DNA from 2 places in the Kineosporia sp. NBRC 101677 genome. Region 2 is predicted to be linked to the other one. Evidence: riboswitches for the same ligand, from Rfam matches in the RefSeq annotation. Region 2 holds a riboswitch; the other holds the start of a gene.
What was found. Region 2 has a riboswitch for cobalamin ahead of QSK18_RS10330 (FecCD family ABC transporter permease). Riboswitches for the same ligand answer to the same signal wherever they lie in the genome.
Positions count from the first base shown of each region.

Region 1: linked by a shared signal. The riboswitch ahead of cobN (cobaltochelatase subunit CobN) and the one ahead of QSK18_RS10330 (FecCD family ABC transporter permease) in region 2 are both predicted to bind cobalamin.

Region 1 is NZ_BSTA01000004.1:23,427-31,047, reverse strand. Features, by position in the region: gene QSK18_RS12735 (DEAD/DEAH box helicase) at 1-1,229, opposite strand, end outside; cobalamin riboswitch at 1,297-1,468, shown strand; gene cobN (cobaltochelatase subunit CobN) at 1,498-5,208, shown strand; gene QSK18_RS12725 (helix-turn-helix domain-containing protein) at 5,212-6,084, opposite strand; gene QSK18_RS12720 (TIGR03086 family metal-binding protein) at 6,119-6,721, shown strand; gene QSK18_RS12715 (NAD(P)/FAD-dependent oxidoreductase) at 6,687-7,621, opposite strand, start outside.
Region 2 is NZ_BSTA01000003.1:163,113-170,733, forward strand. Features, by position in the region: gene QSK18_RS10325 (ABC transporter ATP-binding protein) at 1-553, opposite strand, end outside; gene QSK18_RS10330 (FecCD family ABC transporter permease) at 550-1,602, opposite strand; cobalamin riboswitch at 1,645-1,827, opposite strand; gene QSK18_RS10335 (GNAT family N-acetyltransferase) at 1,838-2,377, opposite strand; gene QSK18_RS10340 (prolyl oligopeptidase family serine peptidase) at 2,422-3,642, opposite strand; gene QSK18_RS10345 (ABC transporter ATP-binding protein) at 3,697-4,467, opposite strand; gene QSK18_RS10350 (ABC transporter substrate-binding protein) at 4,464-5,468, opposite strand; gene QSK18_RS10355 (FecCD family ABC transporter permease) at 5,501-6,604, opposite strand; gene QSK18_RS10360 (MFS transporter) at 6,780-7,621, shown strand, end outside.

The DNA.
Region 1 (7,621 bases), on a different contig from region 2:
GCGCCGATCAGCAGACCGGCCGCCTCGGTGAGGAAGTGGTGGGCCCCGGCGTTGTCGAGCAGGAGCTCGACGGGCTGCGCGTGCAGCAGCGCATCACGCAGGGCCGGGTAGAGCCGCAGGGCCCGGCCCAGTTCGGCCAGCAGCGTCTCCTGCGGGCGCGGGGCGTTGCGGCGCAGCCGGGTCAGGCTCGGCTCCCGGTCCCAGATGTCCTGCGCGGACACGAAGAGGCCGGGCTGGTCGGCGTCCTGCAGGCCGAACTCCAGCCGCCACAGGGCCGCCAGCTCGGCCGGGCGCAGTTCGATCCGGGCCGGGCGCAGGATGCTGTCGAGGTCGTCGTCGGTGGGCTCGGAGAGGCGGAAGCCGGCCCGCACGAGCCCGCCGTGCACCGTCTCGGCCTGCCAGGTGTCCAGGCCCTCGACCAGGTGACGCATCTGCCGCTGGTTCGCCGGGAACGCGGGGTACTGCCCGTGCAGGGCCTGCCGCCAGCCCAGCAGCCCCAGCCCGCCCGTACCCGGGCCAGGCCCGAGCCTGCCCCGCACTCCCACGTCGACCAGGGCATCGACTGCGGCCGCAGCGCTCTGGTCGGCGGGGGCCTCGGCATTCCAGGACGGGGGCAGAGTGTGCACCACATGCCGGAACCATTCGCCGTCGTCCCCGGTGATCACCGGGCGCCAACGAGCGACTCCGTGCCCGTCGGGGGTCTCCAGCACGACGGGAAGCACGCGACCGCGGCTGATCAGGTTTTCTGCGAACTGGTGCAGAGCGAGAAGGTGACGGACGTCGGATCCGAGCGTTGGGGCGTCTTCAAGCTCTTTACCTAACCCCAGCAACACCTGGGGGGCCTGCCAGGCGGGCACCGCAATCGTCCTTACCCGCCAGCGGACCTGTGGGAACAGCCGCGCCGACTCCCCCTCGGCACGATCACTGGGCCAGCCCGAACGCAGGTCCAGGAGCTCGGGCGAACCGCCGGGAGCGTGCTGGAACGAGGGCAGCACAAGGTCGGCTGTGCCCTCCTTCCAGCCTTCGTCCACCAGGTCGGCGACATCCGTGATGGTGTGCCGGAGCTCCTCGGAGGGCACGTCGAAGGGGTGCTCGCGGATCTTGGGCCGACGGCCGGTGCGTTCGGCGGGGGCAGTGCGAATCTGTGGATCTTCGGCCCAGAGCACCAGGGAGCCGTCGTCAGCGGGGTCATTGGCAGAGATCGACCACCACGCATGCACGACGAACACCCGGTCAGCTTAGGTGCTCCACGGCCGGGGGTTGGGCGGGTTGCCGAGGGCTGGCACAGTGGCCCCGTAAAGCAACCGCGGTGTGGCGGACAGGAAGCCGGTGAGAATCCGGCGCGGTCGCGCCACTGTGAGCGCTGAGTGACGTTCCAGAACTCCATGGTCACGGCCTGTGAGGGCTGGAAGGCCGGGACGTCACGCGGACGCCGAGCCAGGAAACTGTGCCGCACCGCAGCAACCCGCCGCGCGGACGGCGAGGAAGAGGACGTACGTGACGTTTGAGGCTCCCGAGCGCTCCACTGTGCTGCTCATCTCCACCTCGGACACCGATCTGCTCAGCGCACGCGCGAGCAAGGTGCCCTACCGCCTGGCCAACCCCAACCGGGTGGCCGTGGAAGACCTGGACGGCCTGCTCGAAGGCGTCGCGGTCACCGTGGTGCGCCTGCTCGGCGGCACCCGGGCCTGGGAAGAGGGCCTGGCCGCGCTGCTGGCCAAGGGCGTGCCAGTGGTGGTGCTCTCCGGCGAGGCGCTGCCCGACGCCGACCTGATGCGCCGCTCGACGGTGCCGGTCGGGGTGGCCACCCAGGCGCACGGCTACCTGGCCGAGGGCGGTCCGGAGAACCTGACCGAACTGCACTCGTTCCTGACCGACACCCTGCTGCTGACCGGCTTCGGCTTCGAGCCGCCGCGCAGCACGCCGGTCTGGGGTGTGCTCGAGCGTCCGTTGCTTGAGGACGAGAGTGGGCGCCCAACGATCGCGGTGCTCTACTACCGCGCCCATCACGTTGCGGGTAACACCGCCTTCGTCGAGGCGTTGTGCCAGGCGGTGGAGCAGGCCGGTGGGCGGCCCCTGCCGATCTTCTGTGCCTCGCTGCGGGCCGCCCCCGACGACCTGATGGAGCTGCTCGGCACGGCCGACGCGCTGCTGGTCACGGTGCTGGCGGCGGGCGGCAACCGGCCGGCCAACGCCTCGGCCGGGGGTGACGAGTCGACCTGGGACATCGGGGCGCTGGCCGCGCTGGACGTGCCGATCCTGCAGGCGATCAGCACGCTGACCTCGCGGGAGCGCTGGCTGGAGAACTCCGAGGGCCTGATCCCGCTGGACGCGGCCAACCAGGTGGCGATCCCGGAGTTCGACGGCCGGCTGATCACGGTGCCGTTCTCGTTCAAGGAGGTCGACTCCGAGGGCCTCACGCAGTACGTGGCCGACCCGGAGCGCGCCCTGCGGGCGGCCGGTATCGCGGTGGCCCACGCCCGGCTGCGGCACCTGCCCGCTCCGCAGAAGCGCATCGGTCTGGTGCTGACGGCCTACCCGACCAAGCACGCGCGGATCGGTAACGCAGTTGGGCTGGACACTCCGGCCTCGGCACTGGTGCTGCTGAAGGCGCTGTCTGAAGCTGGTTACGATGTCGGGCCTTTGGAAGGCTCCGAGGCGCTGCCCGGCCTCGAGGCGATGGACGGCGACGCGCTGGTGCACGGGCTGATCGAGGCCGGCGGGCAGGACCTGGACTGGCTGTCGGAAGAGGACCTGGCCCGTAACCCGGTCCGGATCCCGGCCGCGGTGTACCGCCGGTTCTTCCAGACGCTCCCTGCCGATCTGCAGGAGGCCGTGGTCGAGTCGTGGGGTCCGGCGCCGGGTGAGATGTTCGTCGACCCGCCCGGCGGGGCGCTGTCCTCCGGCGACCCGGACGGCGACATCGTGCTGGCCGCCATCGTCTCCGGCAACATCGTGCTGCTGCTGCAGCCGCCGCGGGGCTTCGGCGACAACCCGGTGGCCATCTACCACGACCCGGAACTGCCGCCCTCGCACCACTACCTGGCGGCGTACCACTGGCTGAACCTGGCTGTCTCCGAGGGTGGTTTCGGCGCCGACGCGCTGGTGCACCTGGGCAAGCACGGCACCCTGGAGTGGACGCCCGGCAAGACGCTCGCGCTGTCGGCCTCCTGCTCCCCCGACGCCGCGCTGGGCAACCTGCCGCTGATCTACCCGTTCCTGGTGAACGACCCGGGCGAGGGCACCCAGGCCAAGCGCCGGGCGCACGCCACGCTGGTCGACCACCTGGTGCCGCCGATGGCCCGGGCCGACTCCTACGGCGACATCGCCCGGCTCGAACAGCTTCTGGACGAGTACGCCGCGGTCACCGCGATGGACCCGGCCAAGGCCCCGCAGATCCAGACCCAGATCTGGACGCTGATGCACGCCGCCAAGCTGGACCACGACCTGGGCCTGGCCGAGCGGCCGCACGAGGCCGAGTTCGACGACATGATCCTGCACCTGGACGGCTGGCTCTGCCAGGTCAAGGACGCCCAGATCCGGGACGGGCTGCACGTTCTCGGGCAAGCGCCGACCGGTTCGGTGCGGGTGCACCTGGTCACCTCGATGCTGCGGGCCCGGCAGTTGTGGGCCGGTTCGCAGTCGCTGCCCGGTCTGCGCGAGGCGCTGGGCCTGGACGAGGCCTCGGTCGGTACCGGCGTTGCTGAAGCGGACGGTCTGGAAGAGGTGGACGCCGCGCAACTGACCGCGGTGGCGCTGGTCCAGGGGTTGGACGACGCTTCCTGGGCCGTCGAGTCGGTGCCGTCCGTGATCGAGTCGGTGCTGGCGTCCTCTGATCTGGACGTTTCGAAGGTGGACCGCGAAGGCCTGCGGGCCGTGCTGGAGTTCGCGGCCACCGAGGTGGTTCCGCGACTGGCCGGGACCACGGACGAGCTCACGGCCGTGCTGCACGCGCTGGAAGGCGGTTTCGTCAACCCGGGCCCGAGCGGTTCGCCGCTGCGAGGTCTGGTCAACGTGCTGCCGACCGGGCGCAACTTCTACTCGGTCGACCCGCGCGCGGTGCCCAGCCGACTGGCCTGGGAGACCGGGCGGTCGATGGCCGAGTCGCTGCTCGAGCGGTACAGGGCCGACGAGGGCGACTGGCCGCGTTCGGTGGGGCTGTCGATCTGGGGCACCTCGGCGATGCGGACCTCCGGTGACGACGTGGCGGAGGTGCTGGCTCTGCTGGGGATCCGGCCGGTCTGGGACGACGCCTCCCGGCGGATCACCGGGCTGGAGGCCATCGGGCTGGACGAACTGGGCCACCCGCGGATCGACGTCACGGTGCGGATCTCGGGCTTCTTCCGGGACGCCTTCCCCCACGTGGTCGCGATGATGGACGACGCGGTCCAGCTGGCCGCCTCGCTGGAGGAGTCTCCGGAGGAGAACTTCGTGCGGGCGCACGTGCAGGACGATCTGACCGCGCACGGCGACTCCCGCCGCGCCACGACCCGGATCTTCGGTTCCAAGCCGGGCACCTACGGCGCCGGCGTGCTGCCGTTGATCGACACCCGGACCTGGCGCAACGACGAGGACCTGGCCGAGGTGTACGCGGTCTGGGGCGGTTACGCGTACGGGCGAGGGCTGGACGGCCGGCCCGCGCGCGAGGACATGGAGTCGTCGTACAAGCGGATCGCGGTGGCGGCCAAGAACTACGACAGCGTCGAGCACGACATCGCCGACAGCGACGACTACTTCCAGTACCACGGCGGCATGGTGTCGATGGTCCGCTCGCTGACCGGCACCGCCCCCAAGGCGTACATCGGAGACAGCACCCAGCCCTCCGCCGTCCGCACCCGGACCCTGCACGAGGAGGTCTCCCGGGTGTTCCGCTCCCGGGTGGTCAACCCGCGCTGGGTGGCGGCCATGCAGAGGCACGGCTACAAGGGCGCTTTCGAGATGGCGGCCACGGTCGACTACCTGTTCGGCTACGACGCCACCACCGGTGTGGTCGCGGACTGGATGTACGGCAAGCTGGCCGAGACGTACGTGCTGGACGAGGGCATGCAGAAGTTCATGACCGACTCCAACCCGTGGGCGCTGCACGGCATCACCGAGCGCCTGCTGGAGGCGGCCGAGCGGGGACTGTGGGCGGCGCCGGACGAGGCGATGCTGGACGCGCTGCGCGAGGTGTTTCTGCGTACCGAGGGCGATCTGGAGGGTAAGTAGCTCTCAGAGCGTGGCTTTGGCATAGGCGGCCGGGGTGGACCCGATCGCCGCGCTGAAGTCCCGGACGAGGTGGGCCTGGTCGCTGTAGCCGAGATCGGCGGCGATCCGGGCCCACTTCACGTTCTCCCCCCGGCGGGCGGACTCGGCCGCGTCGAGCAGGCGGTAGCGGCGCAGCACCCAGGTCGGGGAGACCCCCGCGTACTCGGCGAACATCCGTTGCAGGGTGCGCACACTCGTCCCGGCCTCGGTGGCCAGCTGTTCCACTCGGCGCAGGGTGCGGTCGGTCTCGGCCAGCCTGGCCACCGCCGCGACCTCGCGGGCGGGCTCGACACGGTGCTCCTGGACCGCTGCTTCGAGCGCCCGCCGTAACACGGCGACCTTGGCGACTTCGTCGTCGGTCGCCTCGATCTGCGTGACGAGACTCTGGTCATCGGTGCCGATGGCCTGGCCCAGGGGGACGACGCGGTCGTTGTACCGGCCGGCGGGCCCGTCGAGGAAGGCCCCCAGGCCGCCGGGCGTGGTCATTGCGGCGACGCAGATCCCGGTGCCGGCCAGGCGGCGGCTGGAACGTTGCTGCAGAACGCCTTCCAGTTCGGCCTTCGTGACGCCGTTCGGTTCTTCGGGACTGACGTAGAGGTTGGCGCAGGGGTGGGTGAGCAGTTCCTGGGTGTGGACGGTGTTCGCCGGGAGCGACCAGGAGGCCACCCAGAACCAGGCGATCAGACCCTCGAGCGCCGTTCCGGCCGGGTAGCGGTCGAGGCGGGTGTGACGCCGCAGAGCCTCGGGGCCGATGATGCCTCTGCTGTCCTCGGTGACGGGTTTCGGGCCCTCCATGACGGTGACCTTACTGCGGGTGCCGGTGTCGCGGTTCTTCAAGAAACTGTCGTACCTCACCCCTAGTTTGATTGTCATGACGAATTCGTCGCCCGCAGGGCTGCATCTGCCGATCGTCCTGGACCAACTCGCCGACCTGCTCGCCCAGGTGAAACCCGAGCAGTACTCGGCGCCGACACCGTGCCCCGAGTTCGACGTGTCCAAGTTGCGCAGCCACATCCTGGGCTGGGCGCTGTTCTTCGGCGCAGTGTTCGAGCGGCCGCAGGGCACCGACGAGCGGCCTGACGTCGAGGGCTACCAGGCCCCACAGAGCCCGGCCGAGGCGGCCGAGGTGATGCGCGGGGCCCGCCGTCAGATCAGCGCCGGGGTCGACGCCGGGGTGGCCGACGAGCAGGTGGTCATGTTCGGCGGGCCGCTGCCCGGTTCGGCCGGGCTGGGCATGTGCCTGGGCGAGTACCTGGTGCACGGGCACGACCTGGCCCAGGCCACCGGCCTGCCCTGGAACCCGCCGGCCGAGGCGGTGGCGGCCGCCCTGGCGTTCATGCCGAAGATGCTCACCGACGAGTACCGCGGGCCGGACAAGAGCTTCGGCTACCAGGTCGAGGTGCCGGGCACCGCCTCCGACCTGGAGAAGCTGGTGGCATTCACCGGGCGCGACCCGTACTGGCAGGCAGCCTGAGCAGCCGCCCCCGGGCGAAGTGCAGCAGTACCGGCGGCGCCAGGCGGGCCGGGATCACGCCGTCGCCCAGGCCCAGGTCGATCAGGCGGTGCAGGGTCTCCGGCCGGGCCTGGGCTGCGGCGACGGCGGCGTCCACGGCTCCCGGGTGGGCGGAGAGGCGGGCGAGCCAGCTGGTGTGGCGTAGGTGCCGGCCCAGCTCGGCCCGCAGGGCCTCGCGGTAGGCCCGGCCGGGGTTCGCCCTGGTCGGCTCGGTGGTCGCCGTTCGTTCGCGCGCGGCGGCCCGCGCGGCCTCCTGCCCGGCCAGGCGGCCCGAGCGCACGGCGTAGAAGATGCCCTCACCGGTCAGCGGGTTGATCAGCGAGGCCGCGTCACCGGCCAGCAGCACCCGGCCGTCGGGCTGCCGCGGACGCCAGGTGGCCAGCGGCAGGTGGTGGGCCCGCAGCCGTTCGGCGGGCCGGCCGGGGAGCAGCCGCGTCAGCTCCTCCTCGAGCTGGCGACGGGAGCGCAGGGCCGAGCGCAGGCGTCCGTACCCGATGTTCGCCGTCCCGCTGCCGTCGACCAGTGGGAACGACCAGGCGTAGGCCGGCCAGGCGTCGTCCTGCATGACGATGGACTGGGCCGGGTCCAGGTGGTCGGCCGGGTGTTCGGGTGCATAACCCCGGATCGCCACGGCCATGTGCTGGTCGGGGTTGCGCGGGATGTTCAGGGCCCGTCGCAGCGTGGAGTTCGCCCCGTCGGCGATCACCAGAGTCTTTCCGGCGTGCTCGTTGTCGACCCGGACATGGGTGCGGTGCTGCTCCAGCGTCCTGGCGCGGTGTCTGACCAGCGTGACGCCCGCAGCCTGGGCCGCCGCCACCACCCGCGCGTCGAACACGGCCCGCGGGATCACGTACATCGGCT
Region 2 (7,621 bases):
GAAGCCGGAGCTGCCAGGCGACGTCGAGCTGGTTCGTGGGCTCGTCGAGCAGCAGCACGGGGCACTGCTGGGCCAGACCGCGGGCCAGCACCGCCCGCCGCCGTTCGCCTCCGGAGAGCTGGTCGCACGGCGAACTGATCCGGTCGGCCAGGCCCACCGCGTCCAGAGCCGCCTCGACCACGGCTCTTTCGTCCTGGCCGCCGCGTGACCAGGGGCGGGTCCGGGGCACTCGCCCGAGGGCCACCAGTTCACCCACGAGCAGTTCCGCGGCCACGACTTCTTCCTGCGGCACGAAGGCCAGCCGGCGCGCCCGCTCCCGGGACGCAAGGTGACGGGCGTCCTCGAGGTGCCCTGAGGCGTCTGCAATCTGAACTTCTCCGGCGCTGGGGCGCAGCACTCCGGCCAGAACGCGCAGCAGGGTGGATTTTCCCGCGCCGTTCACCCCTACGATGCCCAGGCGTTGCCCGGCCGGAACGTCCAGGTCGATGTCGCTCAGGATCTCGCGGCCACCGAGCTGGGCCGACACGCCCTTCACGCGCAGGGCCACGGTCATCGTTCGCCGCCGAACCGGTACTGGCCCCGGCCCATCAGGAGCAGGAACAACGGGGCCCCGATCACCCCGGTGACCACGCCCAGCGGAATCTCCTGCGGGCGAACCGCCAGTCGGGCGAGAACGTCTACCCAGAGCAGGAATACACCACCACCGAGGGCTGCGACGGGCAGCAGGACCCGATGCTGAGCGCCGACCACCAGCCGGGCCGCATGCGGCACGATCAGCCCGACGAAGCCGATCCCCCCACTCACCGCCACCAGCACCCCGACCAGCACCGCCAGGCCGACGAACAGGGTGGTCCGCAGGGCGACGACGTTCACTCCCAGGGCTGCGGCCGTGTCCGAGCCGACGGCCAGGGCGTCCAGCCAGCGGTGCAGGGCGAGCATGCCCAGCGCCAGCACGGCCACGAGAAGTGCCGGGATCCAGAGCTTTTCCCAGGTGGCGCCGCCCACGCTGCCGAGCATCCAGAACATCACCGAGTCCGCGGCCCGGGGGTCGTCGCTGAGGAAGACCAGGAACGAGGCAATCGACGAGAGTCCGGACGAGAGAACGACTCCGGACAGCACCAGCCGCAACGGGGTCAGCCCGCCCTGGGTCATCGCCACCAGGTAGACCAGCAGGGCCGAGCCGATCGCCCCGAGCAGGGCGCCGCCCGAGACCGCGTAGATGCCGAACCCGGCCAGGGAACCGGTGGTGATCGCCGCGGTCGCCCCGACCGACGCGCCCGAGCTGATGCCCAGCAGGAACGGGTCGGCCAGGGGATTGCGCACCAGTGTCTGCATTCCGGCGCCGGCCACCGCAAGTCCGGCACCGACGACCACCGCCATCAGGGCACGCGGTAGCCGCAGCTCCCAGACGATGACGTCCCAGCGGCCCGGTCCGCTGCCGTCGAGACGGTCGGTGACGGCGGAGACCACTTCACCCAGCGGGATGTGCTCAGAGCCGAACGCCAGCGAGATAACGACGCTGACCAGGCACGCCACGGTCAGCGCGGCGGCCAGGGGCCAGAACTTCAGGCGGCGCCGGGCAGGGGTGGGCGACGGGTCCACGCATGACCTCTCCAGTCCCGGGCCCTGGTCGCGAGAGCCCGTCGACGAACACGTGAACCGACAGGTCTTCGGACTCGGGGTCAACCGGTGGCACGGCCTTCCCAGGGAGAGGCTCCCCAGTGGCGAGTCGTGCCGCCGTCGCCCTTACCGCTGCGCGCCAGTCCCGGAATTGCACCGGAGTTCCCTGGCATCCACCCGGATGCGATCGGTTCGTGCCGGAGGCTAGCACGCGGGACTACTGCTGCATCACCCAGGTGGGCACCGGCTCGTCGATCTCGGCGACGACCTTCCAGCCGGACCGCTCGTACAGGGCCACGTTACGGCGGGTGGCCGTCTCCAGGTAGGCGGGCAGCCCGGCCTCGGCCGCGCGCTGCAGCCCGGCCTGCATGACCGCCCGCCCCAGACCCTGGCCGGTGTGGTCGGGGTGGGTGCCGAGAACCCCGAGATACCAGTACGAGGACTCGGGGAAGGCGGCGTGCACGACCTCGTCGTAGGCGCGCAGCCGGGACGCGGCGGGCTCCGGCAGTTCCAGAGGGCTGCTGGCCGGGGGCGTGCCCGGCGGTTCCCAGATCGCCACCGAGACACCGCCCTCGACGGTCCAGATCGCCCCCATGCCGACCCTCTTGTCGAACACGTGACCGAAGAAGGCGGCGGCGCCGTGCTCGTACTCCTCCTGGTCGGGGAAGATGTGGCGCAGCACCGGATCGGACGAGAACGCGGCGACCAGGGTGCGGACGATCGGGGTCCGGTCGGCGGGAGTGGCTACAGAGATCACGGGGTCAGCTTCTCATCCCGACACTCCCGCCCCGGGCATACGGTTCAGGTGCGTTGCCGGGCCATCCACTGCCAGACGTGGGTGCCCTTGATGCTGGGATCGTTGCGGCCCACGTAGATCCACGACCAGTGGCCGGGGAACCTGTAGCCGTTCCAGACCACCTCGTCGTAGAGCGTCACCCGCGAGCGCGGGATCAGTTCGCTCGCGTGCACGGTGTTGGCCTGCGGGTCGACGGTGGCGTCGTCGAGCGAGGTGACGAGCCAGGTGGGGGTACGGATGGCCCGGAGCTCGGCGTCCGGGATGAGCGGCGGGTTACCGGCCACCACGCCGCAGATCGGCACCGAGGAGGCGAACAGGTCCGGGTAGGTGGTGGTCATCTTCAGACTCATGTAGCCGCCGTTGCTGCACCCGACCACGTGCACCCGGTCGCGATCGATCGGGTGCCGCGCCGACACGTCCTCAATCACCTTCCTGATCATCGGGGCGAACCGCGGGCCGTCCTCCATCCAGTACGAGGTGCTCTGCGGGGCAACCACATACGCGCCGCCGAAGATCTTCTGCCCCTCCCGGGTGGCGAAGCCGAGCGCACCCCGGTTCGCGCGCAGCGTGGTCTCGTTGTCGTAGTAGCCGTCCGGCAGCGAGGCGCCCTCGCCGCCGCCGTGCAGCCAGACCACCAGAGGACGCTTGCCCCGCCCGGAAGGCGTGTAGAGCCGGTACTTCAGGCCGTTGCTGATCTCGTGGTGACCGAACGCGTCCACCTCGGGGTTGACCAGCCTGCCCTGCTCGAAACGCTCGATCAGCAGGGGCTTGCCGAACCGCCGGGGCACGGGTTGGTTCTGGGTGATCGTGTATTCCAGGTTCAGTCGCACGTTCCGGCTGCGGGTCACCACGTAGCCGAGCGTCGCCGCACCGGGTTTCCCCTCGCCGTGCTCCAGTTCGAGCACGATGTTGCCGCGGTGATCCAGCCGCGCCCGGGTGACCACCCGGTCCAGGTCGTACCCACTGGCGCCCGGGATCGGGCTGGTGGCCTTCGCGTGCACGGTGAACGTGCTGGTGGTGAGGCCTTCGGCGGTGATCGGGCCGAGCCGGTCGGTGTCCAGGGTGACGGCGGTGACCTGCTCACCCCCGTCGAGGGTCTCGGCCTCGAGCCGGAACCGGGTGGGCCTCTCGTCGGCTCCGGCGCCGGCGGCGTTCGTGATGCTCAGGGCACCGGGCAGAACCAGGCCGGCGGCTAGGACGCTGCGGCGACCGATGGGCTGGGGCATGCGAACTCCTGTCCTCGTCTTCCTTGACTGGCGGACAGGACCAGGCTCGCATGCTCAGATTCCGGAGAAAACCCTCGGTTCGAAGAGTAGATGGATGCCGCCCTTGTGCTCGATCCGTTCCACGCCGATGCCGTAGACCCGCTCGATCAGGCCGGCGTCGATCACCTCGGCGGCGGGCCCGGCCCCGGCCACCCGGCCGTTCTCGAGCAGCACCAGGTCGTCGCAGTAGCGGGCGGCGAGGTTCAGGTCGTGCAGCACCACCACCACGCTGGTGTCCAGATCCCTGACCAGGCTGAGGATCTCGTGCTGGTAGCGGATGTCCAGGTGGTTGGTCGGCTCGTCGAGCAGCAGGTGGCTGGCCTGCTGGGTGAGCGCACGGGCGATCAGCACCCGCTGCTTCTCGCCGCCGGAGAGCCCGGCGAAGCTGCGCGGGGCCAGGTGCAGGGCGCCCACCCGTTGCAGGGCGGTCCAGGCGATCTCCTCGTCCTGGGTGCTGGTGCGGGCGAACGTGCCCAGGTGCGGGCCGCGGCCCAGCAGCACCATCTCGGCCACCGTCATGGTGGTCTCGGTGCCGTTCTCCTGCACCACCACGGCCAGGTGCTGGGCCACCTCGCGGGCGCCCAGCTCCCCCAGCGGCCGGCCGTCCACGCTGACCGTTCCCGAGGCCGGCCGCAGCGAGCCGTACAGCAGCCGCAGCAGCGTGGTCTTGCCGCTGCCGTTGGGCCCGATCAGGCCCAGCACCCGCCCGGTGCGGGCGGTGACGGTGACGTCGTCGACCACCGGGCTCTTGCCGTAGGCGAACCGCAGCCCCTCGGCCTGGATCACGGCTGGGAGCCGAATCGCTCCATGATCGCCTCGAGACCGTCGATCGCCAGGGGGCTCGGCGGCTCGGTGAAGTTGAACAGCTGGGGCATCACGTCGCCGTTGGCCACCGCGGTGAGCTTCTCGGCCCCCGGAAGGTCGGTGATCGACTTGGTGACCGCCTCGGGGTCGCCGTCGGAGTACAGCAGGATCAGCACGTCGGGGTTCAGCCCGATCAGCTTCTCCAGGGTCACCTCGAACACCCGCTCGTCCACGTCACCGAAGACGTTGGTGAAACCGGCGGCCTCGAGCTGCGGCTGGGCCATGCTGCGGGTGCCGTAGGCGTAGGTGACGCCGCCGCCGACGGTCGGGTAGAGCACTGCGGCGGTGCGGGGTTCGGTGCCGGCCGCGCTCTTCTCGACCGAGGCCAGGCGTTCCTTCAACGCGGCGACGGCCTGGTCGGCCTCGCTCTGACGGTCGAAGACCTTGCCGTAGGTCTCCATCTGGGAGTAGATGTCGTCGAAACCGGGGTCGGTCAGGCCTTCTCCGCACAGGCCCGGCTCCTCCATCAGCGGGATCGAGACCGCGTCGAGGGTCTCGCGGTTCAGGTTGTCGGTCTCGCCCAGCACCAGGTCCGGCTCCTGGCTGATCACGATCTCCTTGGAGATCTGCAGGTGACCGCTGGTGTCGGTCTTGTCGGTGAGCAGCGGGATCTTGGCCAGGGCGGCGTTGGTGGCGTCGTCGTAGTAGGCCTCCGGGTACTGCCCGGCCCGGGCGGTCACGTCACCGAGCACGCCGAGGGCCTGCAGGTAGGGCACCGAGGCGCTCTTCAGCAGCACCACCCGCTCCGGCTCGGTGCTGAAGGTGACGTCGGCGCCGCAGTTCTCGACCGTGACGGGGTAGTTGCTGCTGCCCCCGGCGGCGACGTCGCTGGTGTCCGCCTCGGACGAACCCCCGCAGGCGCTCAGGAGGAGCAGCGCCCCGGCTGCCGTGGCGGCGATGGCGGGGCGGGTGATGACTGGCATGAACGTGCTCCTCGACTGAGTGTTCAAAGGTTCTAGGCGCTGGTGGCGTGCAGGCGGCGGATCAGGACCAGCAGGAAGGGCGCCCCGACCAGGGAGGTGATGATCCCGATCGGCAGTTCCTGGGGTTGCAGCAGGGTGCGGGACAGGGCGTCGGCCCAGACCAGGAAGATGGCGCCGAGCAGGGCGGCGACCGGTACGGCGCGCGCGTGCGGGGCCCCCACCAGGCGCCGGGCGACGTGCGGGATCACCAGGCCGACGAAGCCGATGCTGCCGGAGGCGGCCACCAGCACGCCGATGCACAGCGACACCAGCACCAGCAGGCGGGTGCGGAACCGGTCGGGCGAGATGCCCAGGGTGTGCGCGGTCTCGTCGCCGATGGCCAGCGCGTCCAGACGGCGGCCCCACAGGGTGAGCAGGCCCACGGTGAGCAGCACCACGGCCACCACGATGCCCAGCGAGACCCCCCAGCGGGCCAGGCCCAGCGAGCCGAGCAGCCAGAACATCACCGAGCGGGAGCCCTCGGCCGAGTCCGAGGCGAAGATCAGGAAGCTGGTCAGGGCGTAGAGGGCGTAGCCGACGGCCACCCCGGCCAGCAGCAGGCGCACCGAGGTCACCCGCCCGCCGCTGCGGGCGATCAGGAACACCAGGAATGAGGCGGCCAACGCCCCCAGGAAGGCGGTGAAGGGCAGCGCGTTCTCGCCGAAGCCGACGCCGACCCCGAACAGGATCGCCGCGGCCGCCCCGCTGGAGGCGCCCGAGTTGATGCCCAGCAGGTAGGGGTCGGCCAGCATGTTGCGCACCATCGCCTGCAGGGCCATGCCGCAGACGGCCAGGCCGGCCCCGACGCACACGCCCAGCAGCACCCGGGGCAGGCGGACCTGCCAGACGATCGCGTCCTGCGGCAGGCTCCAGGTCGGGGTGCCGGGCAGGCCGAAGAGGTGGTGGCCGATGATCCGGGCCACCGAGGCCGGGCCGATCGCCACGGCGCCGACGCCGACCCCGAGCAGGACGCTGACCACCAGCAGCCCGGACAGGCCGATCAGCCAGGCCGAGCCGCGGCGGCGCTGCCCGGACAGGCCGAGGTCGGAGACCTGGGGCTGCAGGGACCGCCTCTCGCCGACGAGTTCCCCCGCCATGTCACCCACCTTCGGTTCACGGCCCGCAGTGCACCGGCCGTTGTTGCGAAGCCTATGCAATAGAGCTCGGAGGCATGACGCCGGACTGCGAGATCTTTGCAACAGTCGGTGGCAAGTGCGGATCTGGAGCCTACGCTGACCTGGTCCACCCGTCCGGAGGCCGTGAGGAACGTCCGTGCTCAGCGCCTACCGCGGCCTGCCCGCAGCCAGCCGGCTGCTGATGATCAACATGTTCGGCATCAACCTCGGCTTCTTCCTGGTGCTGCCCTTCCTGGCCGGGTACATGAACGGCCTGGGCTACGCCGCGGGCACCATCGGCCTGGTCCTGGCCCTGCGCATGCTCGCCCAGCAGGGCCTGACCCTGTTCACCGGGGCCGCCGCCGACCGCCTGGGCGCCCGCCCGATGATCATCCTCGGCTGTGCCCTGCGGGTGCTCGCCTTCGGCCTGTTCACCCTGGTCGGCTCGCTGCCCGGGCTGATCGCGGCGGCCATGCTCACCGGTCTGGCCGGGGCGGTGTTCGGCCCGGCGGTGCGCGCCTACCTGATGCAGGACGCGGGCGAGCGCCGCGCCGAGGCCTTCGCCCTGCTCAACACCGTGGGCCACGCCGGTGCCCTGATCGGCCCACTGCTCGGCGCCCTGCTGATCGCCGTGGACTTCCGCCTGGTCGCCGGGGTGGCCTGCGCCGTGTTCGCCGTGCTGACCCTCGGCCAGGTGCTGGTCCTGCCCGCCCGGCCGGTACCCCGGCTGGAGACCAGCTTGCTCCAGGGCTGGCACGAGGTCCTGACCAACCGCCGGTTCCTGCTCTTCGCGCTCGGCGGCTCGGCCTACTTCGCCCTCTTCGGGCAGCTCTACCTGGCCCTGCCGGTGGAGGCCCAGCGGGTCTCCGGGGTGGAGGCCGCGGTCAGCGCCGTGTTCATCGCCTCGACCCTGATCGGCATCTTTGGCTCGGTGCCCCTGACCTCGTGGTTCAAGGCCCGCTACAGCGAGGGCGCCTCGATGGCCGCCGGTCTGGCCCT